DNA from 2 places in the Oryzifoliimicrobium ureilyticum genome. Region 2 is predicted to be linked to the other one. Evidence: riboswitches for the same ligand, from Rfam matches in the RefSeq annotation. Region 2 holds a riboswitch; the other holds the start of a gene.
What was found. A riboswitch is a leader RNA that binds a small molecule or an ion and turns the genes downstream of it on or off. The one in region 2 is predicted to bind S-adenosylmethionine.

Region 1: another riboswitch for S-adenosylmethionine. It lies ahead of metA (homoserine O-acetyltransferase MetA); the one in region 2 lies ahead of VQ830_RS27535 (O-succinylhomoserine sulfhydrylase).

Annotation. Positions count from the first base shown of each region.
Region 1 covers NZ_JBBBVQ010000005.1:137,191-146,959, reverse strand. Annotated here, with positions in the region: gene VQ830_RS09340 (MDR family MFS transporter) at 1-346, opposite strand, end outside; gene VQ830_RS09335 (MarR family winged helix-turn-helix transcriptional regulator) at 461-985, shown strand; gene VQ830_RS09330 (thiamine diphosphokinase) at 1,260-1,910, shown strand; gene VQ830_RS09325 (ABC-F family ATP-binding cassette domain-containing protein) at 1,914-3,734, shown strand; gene VQ830_RS09320 (ABC transporter ATP-binding protein/permease) at 3,925-5,745, opposite strand; SAM riboswitch at 5,888-5,965, shown strand; gene metA (homoserine O-acetyltransferase MetA) at 5,999-6,928, shown strand; gene VQ830_RS09310 (aldose epimerase family protein) at 7,054-8,073, shown strand; gene VQ830_RS09305 (GntR family transcriptional regulator) at 8,135-8,902, shown strand; gene VQ830_RS09300 (SIS domain-containing protein) at 8,899-9,769, shown strand, end outside.
Region 2 covers NZ_JBBBVQ010000039.1:1-9,769, reverse strand. Annotated here, with positions in the region: gene pstB (phosphate ABC transporter ATP-binding protein PstB) at 1-460, shown strand, start outside; gene phoU (phosphate signaling complex protein PhoU) at 506-1,219, shown strand; gene phoB (phosphate regulon transcriptional regulator PhoB) at 1,247-1,930, shown strand; gene VQ830_RS27560 (GcrA family cell cycle regulator) at 2,092-2,622, opposite strand; gene VQ830_RS27555 (aspartate aminotransferase family protein) at 3,028-4,227, shown strand; gene argF (ornithine carbamoyltransferase) at 4,271-5,188, shown strand; gene VQ830_RS27545 (Hsp33 family molecular chaperone) at 5,276-6,265, shown strand; gene apaG (Co2+/Mg2+ efflux facilitator ApaG/CorD) at 6,382-6,774, opposite strand; gene VQ830_RS27535 (O-succinylhomoserine sulfhydrylase) at 7,042-8,226, opposite strand; SAM riboswitch at 8,271-8,349, opposite strand; gene VQ830_RS27530 (2'-deoxycytidine 5'-triphosphate deaminase) at 8,424-9,527, shown strand; tRNA gene VQ830_RS27525 (tRNA-Gly) at 9,567-9,640, shown strand.

The DNA of each region.
Region 1 (9,769 bases), on a different contig from region 2:
GCAACACGCGAGCGGCAATGAGGGTATCCATGGAAACGGCTAGACCGCAAACCGCAGAGCCCACAGTGAAGATGGCGATCGCCGTCATCATCACATATTTGCGCCCGAAAAGATCACCCAGCTTCCCATAAAGCGGCATGACGGCACTCAGAGAAAGAAGATAGGCAGACCCGATCCAGCCAAACCTCTCAATATGCCCGAACTCTCCGACAATGGTTGGAAGGGCGGTCGAGACAATCTGGTTGTCGAGCGTCGCCATGAACATGGCCGTCATCAAGAACAGAAAGAGTATGATCTTTCGCCGCGGGTCGGTAACGAGCGGTTGGAAGGTGGCTTGCATGTCCATGAGTGGCACCTCAATAAGATCGTCCAGATATGTGCTTTTAGCATATAAATGTCAATATCAAGGAATTGCGCTCAGCATATTCTATTGCGCCTTCACTTCTGCTAAGCTGACAACATGGTAGAAGAAGATATTCAAGAACGCCCCGTCCTCGAAGTATACGTCGAGTCGATCGGTGAGAGCATGAGCCGCATGCGGCTGCTGACCGCACGGCGGATCATTGCACGCTTGGCTGTCAGCACCGTCGCTCCGGAACTTGAGGTCTCGCATCTGGATGCGCTTCACGCCGTTGTGCGCGCCGAGCAAACAGGTGAAGTGACCGTGGGAACCGTGGCAGAGGCATTGCGGATAGATCCGTCGAGGGCCAGCCGCATCGTCTCGGATATGGTGAATCGCAATGTGCTCCGGCGGAAAGCATCGCAGAGCGACGCGCGACGCATCGTTGTTGTGGTGACCGCGAAGGGTCAGAAGCTGCTTTCGGAACTGCGCAGGCAGAAACTGTCAGTCGTCTCGGAAATCGTTAAAGATTGGCCTAAACAGGACACCGAACGTTTTGCGGCCCTCTATGAGCGCTATATGAATGGCCTAGAAGAGGTCATTTCGACACGCGGCAAAGAAATCGCCGAATCCTCCGAAAGATGAGATTTGTTTGACCAAGATCAAACAGGGTCTGCGCGACATCCGTTATATTCCGTTGAGACAACAGAGGGCGAGCGTTCACGGGAGGCGAAAGCTTACTCTGCCAACGATGAAGGCTCCTTGCGGCGATTGAATTCGGACGGGCGTCGGGGCGCCTATCCGATGCTGGAATGCGGGATGCGCCTCGCGCGCGACGCAGGTCCAGCTTTTACGGGGCGTCTGCCTGTTTGGCAGCGCCCCTTTTCTTTTTGCCTGGCTTTGCGCTATGGGCATCTCCATGAGCTTATCAGCATTCACCATTCTGCTCGGCGGCGAGCTTGAACCGACAGAGCGCGTTCGCGCTGCGGTCGCTGAAACCCGTGTTATTGCGGCGGATGGTGGTATTCGTCATGCGGGTAGCCTTGGGCTGGTGCCTGAACTTTGGGTTGGCGATTTCGATTCCTCTTCCGAGGATCTTCAGGCTGCCTTTCCTGATGTGCCGCGTATGCCTTATCCCGCAGCCAAGGGTGAGACGGATGGAGAGATTGCGATTGGTGCGGCCATCGCAAGGGGTGCCCGCCGCCTGATTTTAGCAGGTGCGCTGGGTGGCGAACGATCCGATCACGCCCTGCAGCATCTTGCCTATGCGGTCAAACTTGCTGAAGACGGTTATGAGGTTCTGGTCACCACAGGACAGGAGGAAGCCGTTCCACTGGTGGAGGGTGCTATCGAACTTGATCTGCCGCCAACAAGTCTCTTTTCCGTCGTTGCATTTGGTGCCCTTGAGAAGCTTTCGATTGACAACGCGCGCTATCCGCTGGCGATGTTCAACCTTCCCTTTGGTTCGTCGCGAACCATTTCCAACGTGGCTGAGGGTAAAGTGCGGCTGACCCTCAAACATGGTCGGGCTATAGTGATTGCTCGACCTTATGACCTCTCCGGAGTATAATTTTTGGCGCCTCCTATCCTGAAACTGGACAATATTTTCCTGAGCTTTGGCGGCACGCCGCTGTTGGCCGGTGCGGACATGCAGGTGGAGCCTGGAGACAGGATCTGTCTCGTCGGCCGCAATGGATCGGGCAAATCGACCCTCCTTAAAATTGCCGCAGGGTTCGTCGAGCCCCAATCGGGAGAGGTTTTTCGCCACCCTTCAGCAACCATCCGCTATCTGGAGCAGGCTCCCGATTTTGCTGGCTTCGCCACCGTTCGTGCCTATGCAGAAGCGGGCCTTGGTCCAAGCGATGATCCCTACCGCGTGACGTACCTCCTGTCGCATCTCGGGCTGACAGGCGATGAGGACCCCAAGAACCTTTCCGGAGGGGAAGCAAGACGTGCTGCCCTGACGCGTGTTCTGGCGCCCGAGCCGGATATTCTCCTGCTGGACGAGCCGACGAACCATCTCGATCTGCCGACGATCGAATGGCTGGAAGGCGAGCTGCAAAAAAGCCGCAGCGCGCTTGTGGTCATCTCGCACGACCGGCGCTTTCTTGAGCGGGTTTCGACCGCAACGATCTGGCTGGATCGCGGCTTCTCGCGCCGTCTGGACAGGGGGTTCGGCGCCTTTGAAGCCTGGCGCGATGAAGTTCTGGAAGCAGAAGAGGTCGAACAGCATAAGCTCGGCAAAGCGATCGAGCGGGAAGAACATTGGCTACGTTACGGTGTCACGGCCAGACGCAAACGCAACATGCGACGCCTGGGTGACCTCCAGACCATGCGTTCCCAGTATCGCGGCCATCGCGGTCCTCAAGGAACCGTACTAGCGACCGTCACGGAAGGGCAAGAATCCGGCAAACTGGTCATCGAGGCAGAACGGATCGAGAAATCGTTCGGAGACCGCCAGATCATTGCGCCTTTCTCCATCCGCGTGCATCGCGGCGATCGGATCGGTCTGGTCGGCCCCAACGGCGCAGGTAAGACAACGCTTCTCCAACTGCTCACTGGCAGTCTGCAACCCGATGCCGGCACGATCAAACTCGGCACCAATCTGGAAATCGCGACGCTGGACCAGAAGCGCGAAGATCTGGACACGGATGATACGCTCGCAAATTATCTGACGGATGGACGCGGTGAAACGCTGATCGTCAATGGCGAGCAACGCCATGTCACAGGCTACCTCAAGGATTTCCTGTTTCAGCCGGAGCAGGCGCGCACGCCGATCCGCAACCTTTCCGGCGGAGAGCGCGCGCGAATGATGCTGGCAAGAATGTTGGCGCGTCCCTCCAACCTCCTGATCCTTGACGAGCCGACGAACGATCTCGATATCGAAACGCTCGATCTCCTGCAGGAGATCGTCGCAGGCTATGCGGGCACCGTCATTCTCGTCAGTCACGATCGCGACTTTCTCGATCGCACGGTCACGTCCACCATTGCGCCTGCCGTGCCCGAAGCCCCCGATGGCCGCTGGATAGAATATGCCGGTGGCTACAGTGACATGCTCGCGCAGCGCAAAGGCGCAGCAGCCGAGCGCAAGAAAGCGGAGAAGGCAGAGCCCGCCAAACAGACTGAAACAGCCTCGGCCAGCAACGCGAAGGGCAAAGGCAAGCTGTCGTACAAGCAGAAGTTCGCGCTCGATAATCTCCCGCTGCAGATGGCCGAAAACGAGAAGAAGATTGCGGCACTGGAAGAAAAGATGGCTGATCCCAATCTGTTTTCGCGCGATCCCAACAGCTTCAATCGGATCGCCGGAGATCTTGAAAAATTGCGTACCGATCTGGCGCGAATGGAAGAGGAATGGCTCGAGCTGGAAATGCTCCGCGAGGAACTTGAGGGCTGACGCGTCTTAAGCGCAAAGATCTCGCTTGAGCTGACCCAACACGCCTTCAATCAAAAGCGTATCCTAAGCTGATCGCTTCGCCTGACAGAACGCTAAAAGAAAGATTGTTCTCTTACTGGGCCACACTGCAAGCTCGATTGGTTTCAGGGCCGGCGATCCAACCGGCCCTCCGGGGGCTCTACCGAAGCGATCAAATCGCCGGCGCGGTCTCCCGCGGCGCACTCTGCTTTGCCTGTGTTGCCGGCTGCAATGATTGGAGATGCAGAATGCGAGGCTTGAAAGTCTCCGCGAAAGCCGTCGAGCGGCCCATATAGATCATCGTTGACTCGGGAAGGCCGCCAAGCAGCGACATCATGACGGACTGACGTTCAGGCTCGAGACTATCGAGCGTTTCGTCAAAGACGATCCAGCGTGGCTTGGACAAGAGCAGCCGGGCAAAGGCGATCGCTTTATGCTCATCTGCGTTGAGCATTTTGTCCCATCGGGCAACCACATCAAGCCGTGCTATGAGGTTGTCGAGACCCGACTTACGCAAAGCGTTCTCAATATCGGCCTGCTGATAGGCATTGGCGCTCTGCGGGAAAGCAAGCGCCTCGCGCAAAGACCCTCCGGGAACATAAGCTTGCTCCGCGAGAAATGCCATGTCCTCAGCGGGCGGCAAGGCTAGCCGGCCGCTACCGAAAGGCCAAAGACCTGCCAGCGCGTTAAAGACCAGCTTGCGATTCTCGCTATGATCCGCCTCGATCATGATCTTGTCACCTTGATTGATGGTGACCTTGTTCTCCACCAAATAGGCGCCGCCGCATGTGTCGACAGCTTCGTATATTTTTGAGGATACGCGCAGATGATCGGCTTCGAGCTTGTCGCCCTCGTTCGTATCGTACTGGATGGCGTCCTTCAGCGGCTGATCAGCGTCCATCTCTGTCAAGGCCTTTCGGAAATCCGTGACGCGCATCAGCGTGGCACGCCATTCCGCGATCGGTCCGAAATTCGAGACATACCAGCGCAACGCTGTATTCACCTGAGTAAACGCCCCGACCGACATCATGAGCTGGCCGAATGTGAGATTGCTGGAAAAGTAGGCTGGGGCCGCGACGATGATAGGAATGACAACCACCAGCCAGCCATAGCCGGCCGAAACCCAAGTCAGATTGGTATTGGCAAGCGCCAGAGACTTCATCACCTTCAGGACGGAGCTGATATCGGTATCGATCCGCCGCCTCTCATTGTCTTCGCCGCGAGCCAGCGCAATAGCAGGCATATTCTCATTGGCATGCATCAAGGAAAATCGCAGCTCGGCTTCCTTGGAAAAGCGATCTGCATTGAGCGGGACCAATCTGCGACCCACCACCTTGCTAAGAACGGAAGCCGATGCCGCATAGAAGATGGCAGCCCAAACCATATAGCCGGGGATGGAAAAATGGTGACCGGCGAGATTGAAGATGAAGCCGCTGGAAAGCTCCCAGAGTACACCGGTGAAACTGACGAGCAGGATGGTTGCCTGGATAAGACCAATCAACAGGCTGGTCGTGCTCTCAGCAAGGTTACGAGCGTCCTCATGAAGACGCTGATCCGGATTGACACCGATGAGACCGCTGGCAGCCAAACGAATCGCACGCTTGCGCCTCAGCCATTGATCGACGAGATCGCGCGTTAGGCCCTCGCGCATATAGAGCGCAGTCATCTGGTTGAGCCAGGACTGCAGGACGTTCAATAATAAAAGTCCGCCAGCAATGAACGCAAAGATCTTCAACTGATGAAAGAATGACGGAAGATCGCGTCGCGCTATCGCATCGTAAAAAGGCGCGTTCCAGCGATTGAGAATGACGGTAGCATAGGCCGTGGCGAGAATGACAACAATGAGAACCGTTCCGAGAGTAAGGATCCGGAAACGGACCTCAGACGCCCAGAATGCGGCAAACATGATCTTCAAGCGGTCGAACAAACCGATCTCGGCGATGGGCTTCGGCTGGCGCGTGTCATCCCCGCTGCCTCTGTCTTCATCTCTCATTACGCACTTCCATAGGGTTGGCGACAAGACGACTATCTATCACGAGCCTTCAGTCATAGACAGGTCACGCATCGACGGATGGATGGGCGCCCGATCCGCAAGACAAACATGGATTGATTCGGATGTTGAGTCGCTATATCAACAATATTCCTGTGGTGATTTGGCCGGCCGGCTTGCAGCCACGTTAAAAAAATCGCTAAAGGGCCGCGTGCGGACCGGTGGCGATATTTGTCGTTTCAGATGAGTAACCGCAATGCCCATCAAGATTCCCGATACTTTGCCTGCATTCCAGACCCTCGTTCAAGAGGGCGTTCGCGTCATGAGCGAAACGGCCGCGATCCGTCAGGACATCAGACCCCTGCAGATCGGCCTGCTGAACCTCATGCCGAACAAGATCAAGACGGAGCTGCAGATGGCGCGGCTCGTGGGCGCAACGCCGCTGCAGGTCGAGCTTTCGCTGATCCGAATCAGCAACCACAAGGCCAAGAATACGTCAGAAGAACATCTCCTGGCATTCTATGAGACCTGGGAAGAAGTAAAGCATCGCAAGTTCGACGGCTTCATTATTACCGGCGCGCCAATCGAGACGCTGCCTTATGAAGACGTCAATTATTGGGATGAAATGCAGCAGATCTTCGACTGGACGACGACCAATGTCCACTCGACGATGAATGTCTGTTGGGGGGCGATGGCAGCGATCTACCATTTCCATAAAGTCCCCAAATACGAGCTTTCGGAAAAGGCCTTTGGTGTCTACCGCCACCGCAACTTGAAGCCTTCATCCATCTATCTCAACGGCTTTTCGGATAATTTCGAAGTTCCCGTCTCCCGTTGGACGGAGGTTCGGCGCGCCGATATCGAGAAAGTGCCTGAACTGGAAATCCTCATGGAATCGCCAGAGGTTGGCGTATGTCTGGTGCACGAGATCAAGGGACGGCGCCTTTATATGTTCAACCACGTCGAATATGACTCGACGTCGTTGGCGGACGAGTATTTCCGCGACGTCGACGCGGGCGTGCCGATCAAAATGCCGATCAATTATTTCCCGCATAACGACACTTCGATCCCGCCGCAGAACCGTTGGCGCAGTCATGCCCATCTTCTCTTCGGCAACTGGATCAATGAAATGTACCAGACTACGCCCTACGAGCTGGATGCGATCGGCAAGCAGCACCACGATTGAAGTCGGAATTACCGTCGTAACAGCTTCACGCGTCGGCGATACTGTCGCGCGCCGACCGTTGAAGTTTCGAAAGAAGAAGCGCAGGTTCCGTCTCGAACGGTATGCATGACATAGAGGAGATCAGCATGGAGAAACCAACGCGGGAACATTTCGGAACAACGGCAGCAGGGGAGGCCGTCCATCGCGTTTCGATTTCCGGCGGAGGTCTGACCGCAAAAATTCTCACCTGGGGTGCCGTCATTCAGGATCTGCGGCTGGAGGGCCATGATGCGCCCCTTACTCTGGGCTTCGAGGATTTTGCGAGCTACGAGCGCCACTCGCCCTATTTTGGCGCGACGCCTGGCCGCTGCGCCAATCGTATTGCCGGCGGTCGCTTCGAACTGGATGGCACGACCTATCAACTCGAGCTGAATGAAAATGGCCAAACGCACCTTCACGGCGGCAGCGATGGGATAGCAAAGCGTGTCTGGACGATCGTCGAGCATGAAAAGGACAGCCTGGTTCTGAAGATCGTCGATCCGGCAGGTCGAGCCGGTTACCCCGGAAACTGCACGATCCAAGCCACTTTCCGGCTGCGCAAAGATGGCGATCTCTCCATTACCTATGAAACCACAACCGACGCACCGACCATCGCCAATGTGTGCCAGCATGCCTATTTCAATCTTGACGGACAGGGCGATATCCTCGATCACCAGTTGATGATCGCAGCTGATGCTTATTTGCCGACCAATGACGCGCAGATCCCAACCGGCGAAATTCGCAGCGTGGAAGGCACGCCGTTCGACTTTCGGCAATCAAGACCGATCCGGCAGATGGAGAATGGCGCTCAGCTCCCTTACGACCACAATTTCTGCCTATCGCCGAAAAGGGTCGCCAAGCGCTCTGTCGCAATGGCGCGAGGCGCTCGCTCGGGCGTTTCGATGGAAGTGCGCACGACTGAGCCTGGCGTGCAATTTTATAGCGGCTTCAAGATTGCCGTCCCTGTGACCGGGTTGGACGGGCAGAGCTACCAACCTTATTCAGGCTTTTGCTTGGAAACACAAATCTGGCCGGATGCCATCAATCAGGCGGGCTTTCCGGAGGCTGTGATCCACACTGGTGAAGTTTTGCGTCAGCAGACCGATTATATCTTCTCAAAGACCTAACACCGGCCGGCTGAACAAGACCACTTGCGAAAAGGTTCTAAATAGGTCTTAATGTGGGCCTATGGATAGGACCAGTCTTTTTGCTGAATTAAAGCGGCGCGTGGGCGATCTATCGTCCGGGCCGCTTTATAAACGTCTGTCTGCAGCACTGCTTGGCCTTGTTCAGGAAGGTTTACTCAAACCGGGCACAAGCCTGCCGGCAGAACGCGATCTGGCTGAAGGCCTTGACCTTGCGCGCGTCACCGTTCGTTCGGCTTACCGCGACCTCATTGCAGCAGGAATTTTGGAAAGTCGGCAAGGCAGCGGCACCTCCGTTGTCGCACAAGCCGAGAAGATCGAGCATCCGCTCTGGCGTCTTTCCTCCTTTTCCGCCGAAATGCGCTCACGCGGGCAAACGCCTGTCGCAAAGGTACTTTCACGCGCCATCAATAATCCAACCCCAGAGGAAGCCTTTCTGATGGGCCTGGAACCATCGGAAGAGGTGCTGCGCCTTGATCGTCTTCGCCTCGCAGATGGTCGCCCACTTGCCATCGAGCGCGCTGTTGTTCCTCTCAAATTCCTGGGCGGCCGAGCTGCAGGCGAAGGATCGCTCTACGAGGCACTGGCCGCATTCGGCCACCGGCCTGTCAAAGCCGCACAGCGGCTAACAGCTGTTGTACTCGATCGATCTTCTGCCAGGCTGCTGGAAGTAGAACCTGGCGCACCCGCGCTTCTCATCGAACAGATCTCGCGCCTGGTGGACCAGCGGGTCGTTGAATACACGCGCTCGCATTTTCGCGGTGACGCCTATGACTTCATCACTGAACTCAAACTCGGAGATAATGGATGAGCGACGTCAAATCCCTCATGTTGGAAGAAGCGGGCCAGTCCCCAAGCGTGGTTGCCGGCCTGCTTGAGAAAGAGACGTCTACTTTCGCCTCGATCGCAAAGCTCTTTGCAGATATCAAACCTTCCGTTGTCAGCACGGCTGCGCGCGGCTCATCAGACCATGCCGCCACCTTTTTTAAATATCTGTTCGAGATCAAGTGCGGTATTCCGGTCGCATCGATCGGGCCCTCCATCGCCTCGGTCTATGGGGCGCCTCTTCAGTTGAAGAACGGGGTTCATTTCACCGTGTCCCAATCGGGCGCAAGCCCGGATATCGTTGCCCTTCAGGAAACGGCGAAGAAGGGCGGTGCAACGACCATTGCAGTCGTGAACGTCACCGATAGCCCTCTCGCCAGACAGGCAGACATCGTGCTTGATATCTGTGCCGGCCCTGAGCGCAGCGTCGCTGCAACCAAATCATTTATCGCCTCCGCGGCAGCTCTTGCGGGCGTGACGGCGGCCGTCAGCGGGGATCAAGATCTAGCTAGCGCCCTGCGAAAGCTACCGGACGCTCTAAGCTCGACGTCCGGCCTGGAAACTGCGGCTGCCGAAGACAGACTTCTTCAGGCAAGCTCCCTTTATATTTCCGGCCGCGGACCTGCTTTCGCGATCGCACTCGAAGCTGCCTTGAAGTCTAAAGAAACTGCCGGTCTTCATGCGGAGGCCTTCTCCCTCGCCGAGCTCATGCACGGTCCGATGCGTCTCATCGACCGAGGCTTTCCCATCATCGCCTTTACGCCGGAAGATGCGGCCTATGAAAACAACGCAGCCGCCCTCGCGCATCTCGAAAAGCTTGGAGCATCTGTTATCTCGCTTTCGACAAGGCCTT
Region 2 (9,769 bases):
GTCGATCTACGAAAACATTGCTTTCGGCGTGCGGCTTTACGAAAGCATCGGCAAGGCTGAAATGGACGAGCGTGTGGAAGCGGCATTGCGCCGCGCCGCCCTTTGGAATGAAGTCAAGGACAAGCTGCACGCCAGCGGACAGAGCCTTTCCGGCGGTCAGCAGCAGCGTCTCTGCATTGCCCGTACAGTTGCCGTGAAACCTGAGATCATTCTCCTCGACGAGCCGGCTTCCGCTCTCGATCCCTTGTCGACAGCAAAGATCGAAGAGCTGATCGACGAGTTGCGTGCCGACTATACGATCGTGATCGTCACGCACAACATGCAGCAGGCTGCCCGCGTTTCCAGCCAGACGGCCTTCATGTATCTCGGTGAACTCGTTGAATTCGACGAAACCGCGAAGATTTTCACATCGCCGCGCGAGCGGCGCACGCAGGACTATGTCACCGGACGTTTCGGCTGATTTCGGCGTCTCGTCACTCAGCAGCCGTTGTTAAGAGGAACGAAAATGCCATCCACACATCTCATGTCGGCTTTCGACGACGACCTTCAGTATCTGACCCGCCGCATTTCCGAGATGGGCGGTCTTGCCGAACAAATGGTTTCGGACGCCGTGCGCGCGCTCGTGAACGGTGACGTCGCCCTTGCCCAGAAAGTGATCTCGGACGACGTCATACTCGATAGTGCAGAGCGTGAAATCGGCGAAAAGGCGATCATCACCATCGCACGCCGCCAGCCCATGGCGGCTGACCTGCGCGAAATCATGGGGTCCATCCGTATCGCTGCCGATCTGGAGCGGGTCGGCGATCTTGGCAAGAACACCGCCAAACGCGTGATCGCCGTTCAAAGTACTGGCGTTCCTCGCAAGCTGGCGCGCGGGCTGGAACATCTTTCTGAACTCGCCCTTGTGCAACTTAAGGAGGTTCTGGACGTCTATTCCAATCGGGCGCCGGACAAAGCGACATCGATCCGTGAGCGCGACGAAGAAATCGATGCGATGTACACCTCGCTGTTTCGCGAACTCCTGACATACATGATGGAAGATCCGCGCAACATCACGAGCTGCACGCACTTGCTGTTCTGTGCCAAGAACATCGAGCGCATCGGCGATCATGCCACCAATATTGCAGAAACGATTTACTACATGGCAACCGGGGCACAGCCGGAAGGCGAGCGTCCGAAGGACGATACTGCCAACACGGTCGGTGCCGTGACTGAATAAATTTTTGATAACGCAGAGGCTATTTTAATGACACCGAGAGTTGCAGTTGTTGAAGACGAGGAGGCGCTCAGCGTCCTCCTTCGTTATAACCTCGAGGCCGAAGGCTTTGACGTTGAAACGATCGGACGCGGTGACGAAGCGGAAATTCGCTTGCAGGAACGGGCGCCTGACCTTCTCATCCTCGATTGGATGCTGCCGGGCGTATCTGGAATTGAGCTCTGCCGCCGCCTTCGCATGCGGCCGGAAACCGAGCGCCTTCCAATCATCATGCTGACGGCCCGCGGCGAAGAAAGCGAACGCGTCCGCGGCTTATCGACGGGCGCCGACGATTACGTCGTCAAGCCATTTTCGACGCCGGAACTCATTGCACGCGTCAAGGCAATGCTGCGCAGAGCAAAGCCCGAGGTCCTGTCGACGGTTCTCAAGTGCGGCGACATCGAGCTTGACCGCGAGACGCACCGCGTGCATCGCAAGACGAGGGAGGTCCGTCTCGGTCCGACCGAGTTCCGCCTGCTTGAGTTCTTGATGACCTCGCCGGGACGCGTGTTCTCCCGCTCCCAGCTGCTCGATGGCGTTTGGGGCCATGACATCTATGTCGACGAACGCACCGTCGATGTCCATGTCGGACGGCTCCGCAAGGCCTTGAACTTTTCCAACATGCAGGATGTTATCAGGACTGTCCGCGGGGCGGGTTATTCGATGGAAGCCTGAGCTGGCATCCTCGTAACTTCTGAAAAACGTTAGTGACGGGATGCCGGGGCCAAGCTCCGGCATTTTCGTTGATCGATTTCGGGGGGCACCGGGCGGAATGCGTTCACCAAACGAAAAACGGGCCCGAAGGCCCGCTTGAAAGATCACGGAGGCGGTGTGGATCAAGCGACCCGTGCCGCAACCTTGCGGCGGTCGGAAACCGGCTGGTAGGCCAGCTTCTGGTGGTAATTGCAGTAAGGCGAGCTATCGGAAGCCTCACAGCCGCAGAAGTGAAAGTCGTCTTTAAGCGGGTCGCCAACAGGCCACTTGCACGTGCGTTCGGTCAAATCCGTGAGGCCAAGGCGACGAGAAATTGGCACGACGACGTCCGTGGAAGGCCGGCGCACGGCAACCGTTTCGACATCCACTTCCTGCTTGACGACAACCGCTTCCTGGCTGCGAACAGCAGGGCGCGTCTGGGCACGCTGAGGATATCCTGTAGCGCGCGGTGCAACGGGCGCTGGGCGCTTCTGCGGACGGGCTGCGGCACTGCTGCCACCAGCTTTAGCGCGACCGGGCAAGTTGAGCCTGTGGACTTTCCCGATCACCGCGTTGCGGCTGACGCCGCCCAGTTGTGCTGCAATCTGGCTTGCGCTCAAACCTTCTGCCCAAAGCTTTTTCAGCTTTTCGACGCGCTCGTCCGTCCAATTCATGCCTATATCCGCCTTTCTGCGCCTCGTGACGATAGAATCCGTCAGCCTTACGTTGGACGATGTCCGACGTAGGAAACGCTTCAACATTTAGGTGACTAGTTCCGCCGCTATGCAGTCTAGTAATTGAGTTTTAACCTAGTGTGAGGCTGACTCCGTGACAAGAGTCGGTCGAATCGCAGCGAATCTTTTCCCCAACTTGCTTGCTGAGAGAGTCTTTTATGCAACATTGTTCAAATGTACCGTTCTGCGCGGTCTATTGTGTTTTAGCCTAAAGGTCGAGTTTTATTGACATTGCAGTGCGGAAGATTGATAGTGAAGACGCCGCCGAAAGGCGGCATTTTTAATTTCTGGGTTTGGGGCAATTAGCCGGCTCCCATTTTATCTTTGTTCGACGGAGACTGCGCCATGGCAGAGACCACGCCGCTTTATGAGACCTACTCCCGCGCTCCACTGCGTTTCGATCGAGGCGAGGGCGTATGGCTGATCACAGAAGGCGGCGAGCGATATCTGGACTTCGGTTCGGGCGTTGCTGTGACATCGGTCGGTCATTCACATCCGCATCTTGTTGCCGCTCTGAAAGAGCAGGCCGACAAAGTCTGGCACCTATCCAATGTCTACGAAATTCCGGGGCAGGAACGCCTTGCCAAGCGGCTAACGGATTCAAGTTTCGCCGATAAGGTGTTCTTCACGAATTCCGGAGCAGAAGCGCTCGAATGCGCAATCAAGACGGCGCGTCGTTACCATTTCGCGAAGGGCCATCCAGAACGCTATCATATTATCACCTTCCAGGGCGCCTTCCATGGCCGCACCCTTGCGACAATTGCGGCCGGCGGGCAGGAAAAGTATCTGGAGGGCTTCGGTCCCAAGGCTCCAGGCTTCGATCAGGTGCCATTTGGCGATCTCGATGCAGTGCGCGCAGCTATAACAGACGCAACGGCAGGCATTCTTGTCGAGCCCATACAGGGCGAGGGCGGTATCAATCCGGCCACGCCTGACTTCATGAAGGGCCTGCGCCAGATTTGCGACGAACATGGCTTGCTCCTGATCCTCGACGAGGTTCAATCCGGCATGGGGCGGACCGGCCGGCTTTTTGCGCACGAAATCTACGGCGTTACACCGGATATTCTTGCTGCTGCAAAAGGCATCGGCGGCGGCTTCCCGCTGGGCGCGTGTCTGGCGACGGCTGAAGCAGCGTCGGGCATGGTAGCGGGTACCCACGGGTCGACCTATGGCGGCAATCCGCTCGCTATGGCGGTTGGCAATGCGGTTCTCGATGTTGTGCTCGAAGACGGCTTCCTGCAAAATGTCCGCGATGTCGGGCTTGTCATGCGCCAGGGACTTGCTTCGCTGAAGGACAGATATCCTGACATCATTCAAGATGTGCGTGGAGAAGGCCTAATGCTCGGTATAAAGGCCGCGGTTCCGGTCGGTGAACTGCTGCAGGCCATCAGAGCAAACAAGATGCTTGCGATGACAGCTGGCGACAATGTCGTTCGTTTGTTGCCCCCCCTCGTGGTGACGGCTCAGGACGCACGAGAGGCGCTGTCGCGGATCGAGCAGGCGGCTGAAAGCCTGCGTATGAAATCGGCCCGCAAGACCGCTTGAGATAGGGATTTTAGTCCTCCTTAAGGACGCAATGGGTATTGATATGACTTCAACTCGGCATTTCCTCGATCTTTCGGCTGTTTCTTCGCCGGATCTTAGGCATATTCTCAATGATGCGCTTTCGCGCAAGCAGGCCTTCAAAGCTGGCTCGGCCGACAAGCCGCTGGCGGGCAAGATGCTGGCCATGATCTTCGAAAAGCCTTCGACGCGAACACGCGTATCCTTCGACGTCGGTATGCGTCAACTCGGCGGCGAAACCCTGTTCCTGTCTGGGACGGAAATGCAGCTTGGACGAGCGGAGACCATTGGAGATACGGCAAAGGTGTTGTCGCGCTATGTCGATGCCATCATGATCCGCACAACAGAGCATTCTCGTCTTCTGGAGCTTGCTGAGCATGCAACGGTGCCTGTCATCAATGCTCTAACGGATGATACCCATCCGTGTCAGATCATGGCTGACATCATGACCTTTGAGGAACATCGTGGGCCTGTCAGCGGTAAGACAATTGCTTGGACCGGTGATGGCAACAATGTCCTGCATTCCCTCGTCGAAGGGGCAGCCCGTTTCGGCTACAAAATGAATATGGCGGTACCTCTTGGTTCCGAGCCGAAGGATCACTATTTGAACTGGGCTCGCAATGAGGGTGCCGAGATCAGGCTCTATCATGATGCCGACCGTGCGGTCGAAGGCGCCGATTGCGTAGTGACCGATACCTGGGTTTCCATGAACCAGGAGCATCGGGCTCGAGGTCATAATGTCTTCCAACCATTCCAAGTGAATCCCACCTTGATGGCGCGGGCGAACAAGGATGCGTTGTTCATGCACTGCCTGCCGGCCCATCGTGGCGAGGAAGTGACGGACGAGGTGATCGACGGCCCGCAGTCCGTGGTGTTCGATGAAGCAGAAAACCGTATGCATGCGCAGAAGTCCATTCTTGCTTGGTGCCTGGGAGCAATCTGAACCCTACCGCTTGCCACGCCGGCTAGAGCCCGTGGTGAACCGCGGGCCGGCAGGCTTTGTCTCCGGCAGATGTTGAGGAGTAAAACCATGGCAGACACCGCCGTCACTTTGGGAGATCTAACCCTGGCTGGCGACGATCATGTTGTACCCTTTCAGGTGGAAGGGCTCGACGTACGCGGTCGTGCCGTTCAGCTTGGTCCGATGCTGGACGCAATTCTGGAGCGGCACCACTACCCGGCGCCCGTTGCTCGGCTATTGGGCGAAGTGATCGTCCTGACGGTCTTGCTGGGAACTTCTTTGAAGTTTGAAGGCAAGTTCACGGTTCAGACAAAAGGCGATGGTCCCGTCGATCTCTTGGTCGCTGATTTCTCTACGCCGGAGAATGTCCGTGCCTATGCGCGCTTTGACGAGGCAGCGCTTCGGCAAGCGGTAGCAGAAGGTCGAGCCGAGCCGGAGCAGCTGCTTGGCCGGGGCGTCCTGGCGTTTACCATCGATCAGGGTCGCTTTGCGCAGCCTTACCAAGGAATTGTCGCGCTCGATGGCGCCACCCTCGAGGAGATTGCCGGCACCTATTTCCGCCAGTCGGAGCAAATTCCGACGAGAGTGAGACTTGCTGCTGCCGAGCTTTTCGACAGAGGTGAGGACGGAAAAGCGCGCCATCACTGGCGGGCGGGTGGTCTTGTTGCACAATTCCTGCCTGAAGCTCCCGACCGGATGCGACAACCGGATCTGCACGGCGGTGACGGCGATGACGGATCGACTCTTCACCAGGAGGACGATTCCTGGTCTGAGGCTCGATCGCTGGTCGAAACGATTGACGCTGACGAATTGACTGATCCGCAGGTCGGGACAGAACGCTTGCTCTACCGACTGTTCCACGAACGGGGCGTTCGCGTCTACGAGCCAAAACAGGTCTTCGATCGCTGCAGCTGTTCGAAAGACAAGATCAGGAGCGTTCTTGAAGGATTTTCCGCTGAGGAAATCGAGGCAAGCACCGAAGACGGCGAAATTGCTGTGACGTGTGAGTTTTGCTCAACGGTTTACCGCTTCAAGCCGGATGAGTTTCCGGCGACTTGATCAAGCGTGGGAGCAGTGGACAAGCTGCTCTCCTAAGTCAGGCCGGAAGGTCCAATGGATGTTCGGGCCTATGCTTTGACGACGGGTTGCTCGGACTTTCGCCCATCCCGAATATTTCAGTTCAGCGTACGCAGAAGACCGGGCGAATCCAAGGAAAAGGCGGGGATTTTCACTTCGAAAACCTCGCCATTGTCGGCTTCCATCTCGTAATGGCCGAACATCAGGCCTGAAGGCGTGTCCAGAGGGCAGCCGGATGAGTATTCATAGGTGTCTCCCGGCGATAAAACAGGTTGTTCGCCCACGACGCCCGGTCCGGAGACTTCATCCACGACACCGTTTTGATCCGTGATGTTCCAGTACCGATTGATGAGCTTGACGGTCAAATCAGATTGATTGGTGATCGCGATCCGGTAGCCCCACACGTAGCGGCTGTCTTCTGGATCGGATTGCTCCTCCAGGTAAAATGGCTCGACAACCACCTCAATATTTCGCGTAAGGGCGCGATACATGTCTTACACCGTGATGCAAATTCGCCTGGCAACCTTTTTGGCCAGTTTCATAGTAGCGTATTATGTCTAAACGGAGAGAAAATGCATCATTTAGCTCTTGTTAAGCCTAACGCGGAAGGTTACCGCCCGTAATGGGCCGAGGGCGAAGGCACTCTTCCGACACTGTCGAGGTCACCATTTGTCGTTCCGCTCAAGAGACTATTGAGCGAAACGAAGAGTGAGCCGCGAAGGCTTCGTAAGACACCGAGCCTTCGGCGCAGATACGCGTTACGCCCTGATCGCCGAGAGAGCCTTGTCGAAATCCTCAAGCAGATCGTCGGTATCTTCGATACCGGCGGACAAGCGCAGAATACCGGCAGAGATGCCTAATTCCGCACGAGCCTCATCCGACAGGTTCTTGTGTGTCGTCGTTGCCGGATGCGTGATCAGGCTTTTCGCATCGCCGAGATTGTTGGAAATCTTGACGATCTCCAATGCGTTTTGCAGCGCGAAGGCGGCCTCCTTTCCTCCCTTCACCTCAAAAGCAACCAGTGTCGAGCCACCGCTCATCTGCTTGGCAATGATTTCTGCCTGGGGGTGGTCTTTCCGGCCTGGATAAATGACCTTCGCAATTTCTCGCCGCTCGGAAAGGAAATCAGCGATGCGCGCTGCATTCTGTGTCTGCTGGCGCACACGAAGCGGCAGGGTTTCAATTCCCTTGAGCAGCGTCCAGGCGTTGAAGGGCGACATCGCCGGGCCGGTATGGCGGAAATAATCGTGCAGGTTTTCGTCGATCCACTGCTTGTCGGACAAAATGACGCCGCCTAGGCACCGGCCCTGTCCGTCAATATGTTTGGTCGCTGAATACACAACCACATGCGCGCCGAGCTCCAGCGGCTTCTGGAATAGCGGCGTTGCGAAAACATTGTCGACAACCACCTTTGCGCCGATCTGATTGGCAAGCTTGGCAACGCCTGCAATGTCGATCACTTCCAGCGTCGGGTTGGTTGGGCTTTCCAGGAAGAAGACTTTCGTATTCTTGCGGATCGCCTTTTCCCAATTGCCGAGATCGCGCCCATCCACCAGAGTACATTCGATGCCGTATTTGGGAGCGAGCGTTTCCACAACCCAACGGCAAGAGCCAAACAAGGCGCGTGCAGCAACAATATGATCGCCTGCCTTCAGCTGGCAGAGAATAGCGGCCGAGACGGCGGCCATGCCCGAAGCGGTGGCGCGTGCGTCTTCTGCGCCTTCCAAGGCGCACATCCGCTTTTCGAACATGTCGTTCGTCGGGCTGCCGTATCTGGCGTAGATAAAGCCATCCGTCTCACCCTTGAAGCGCGCTTCTGCAGCCTCAGCCGTTTCGTAGACGAAGCCCTGCGTCAGATAGATCGCTTCTGAGGTTTCGCCATATTGAGAGCGTAGCGTGCCACCGTGAACGAGTTGGGTTGCCGGGCGCCAAGTCTTGGTCATGATCTACCACTTTCAAACAACAAAAAAACCGGCCGCAAAAGCAGACCGGTTTCCACCCGGTCTTTTTAGCCACTTATTTAACGTGGCTGCAAGCCGACCGGCCAAATCACCACGGGATAAATACCCAATACTGCCGTTGCGTTCTTGCGTCAATCGCCGGAGTTTGGTTTTGTCAGCGCGATAAGCGGAAGATAAAAATGGTGCGTGAAACTGGAATTCTGGCAGATCGGTCAATCTCGTCTCTCTTTGAGAGTGGACGACTTGCGGCGGAGCGACCGCTTGATGACGATCAAATTCAGCCGGCCAGTCTCGATCTGAGGCTTGGTGCAAAGGCGTTTCGCGTCAGGGCAAGCTTTATGCCTGGCCCCTCCAGCCGCGTTGCGGACAAGCTCGACCGTTTAAGCTTGCATGTTGTCGATCTGACGCAAGGTGCAGTCCTTGAAACCGGCTGTGTCTATATCGTGCCCTTGATGGAATCGCTCGATCTGCCGAGCGATATGTCGGCCTCGGCCAATCCAAAAAGCTCGACAGGTCGCCTCGATATCTTCACGCGTGTCATCGCCGATTACGCACAGGAGTTCGATAAGATTCCTGCCGGTTATTCAGGCCCGCTTTATCTGGAAATCAGTCCGAGGACCTTTCCGATCGTCGTTCGGCGCGGCTCTCGCCTGTCGCAAATTCGCTTCAGGCGGGGCTTGTCGCTTCTTGACGAGCCGGCGCTTTTGTCGCTGCATGCGACCGAGACCCTGGTGGCAAGTGCCACACCCAATGTGACGGGTGGCGGTATAGCGCTTTCGATCGATCTTGCCGGTGATAAAGCCGGCCTGATCGGATATCGCGGCAAGCACCATACGGCGGTTGTCGATGTGGACAAGAAGGCAGAGCACGATGTCTTCGATTTCTGGGAGCCGCTGTATAGCAGCCGTGGGCGTAATGAGCTTATCCTCGATCCCGATGAGTTCTATATCCTCGTGTCACGCGAAGCCGTCCATGTTCCGCCGGACTATGCGGCCGAAATGACACCATTCGATCCGCTCGTCGGTGAGTTCCGTGTTCATTACGCCGGCTTCTTCGACCCAGGATTTGGTCACGCACCGGCTGGCGGACGCGGCAGCCGAGCCGTGCTCGAGGTCCGAAGCCACGAAGTTCCCTTCATTCTCGAAGATGGGCAGATCGTGGGTCGGCTCGTCTACGAACACATGCAGGAGCGGCCTTCCAGCCTTTACGGCGTCGACCTCGGTTCAAACTATCAGGCTCAGGGCCTGAAACTTTCCAAACACTTCCGCATCAAATCGGATTGATCTTGACAGCGTTGGCCTTGTGTTGAAACTGGAGGGCATGCGGGTGTAGCTCAATGGTAGAGCAGCAGCTTCCCAAGCTGAATACGAGGGTTCGATTCCCTTCACCCGCTCCACATCTTAGCTGTCCAACCCGGATACATAGGTAACAATCTGTTCCTAAGACATAGGTAACAACCTCGTGCCGAACGGGTTGTCGATGGTTTGCAAAGTCCTCTGTTCCAAGTCGATATATCCGAGATCAT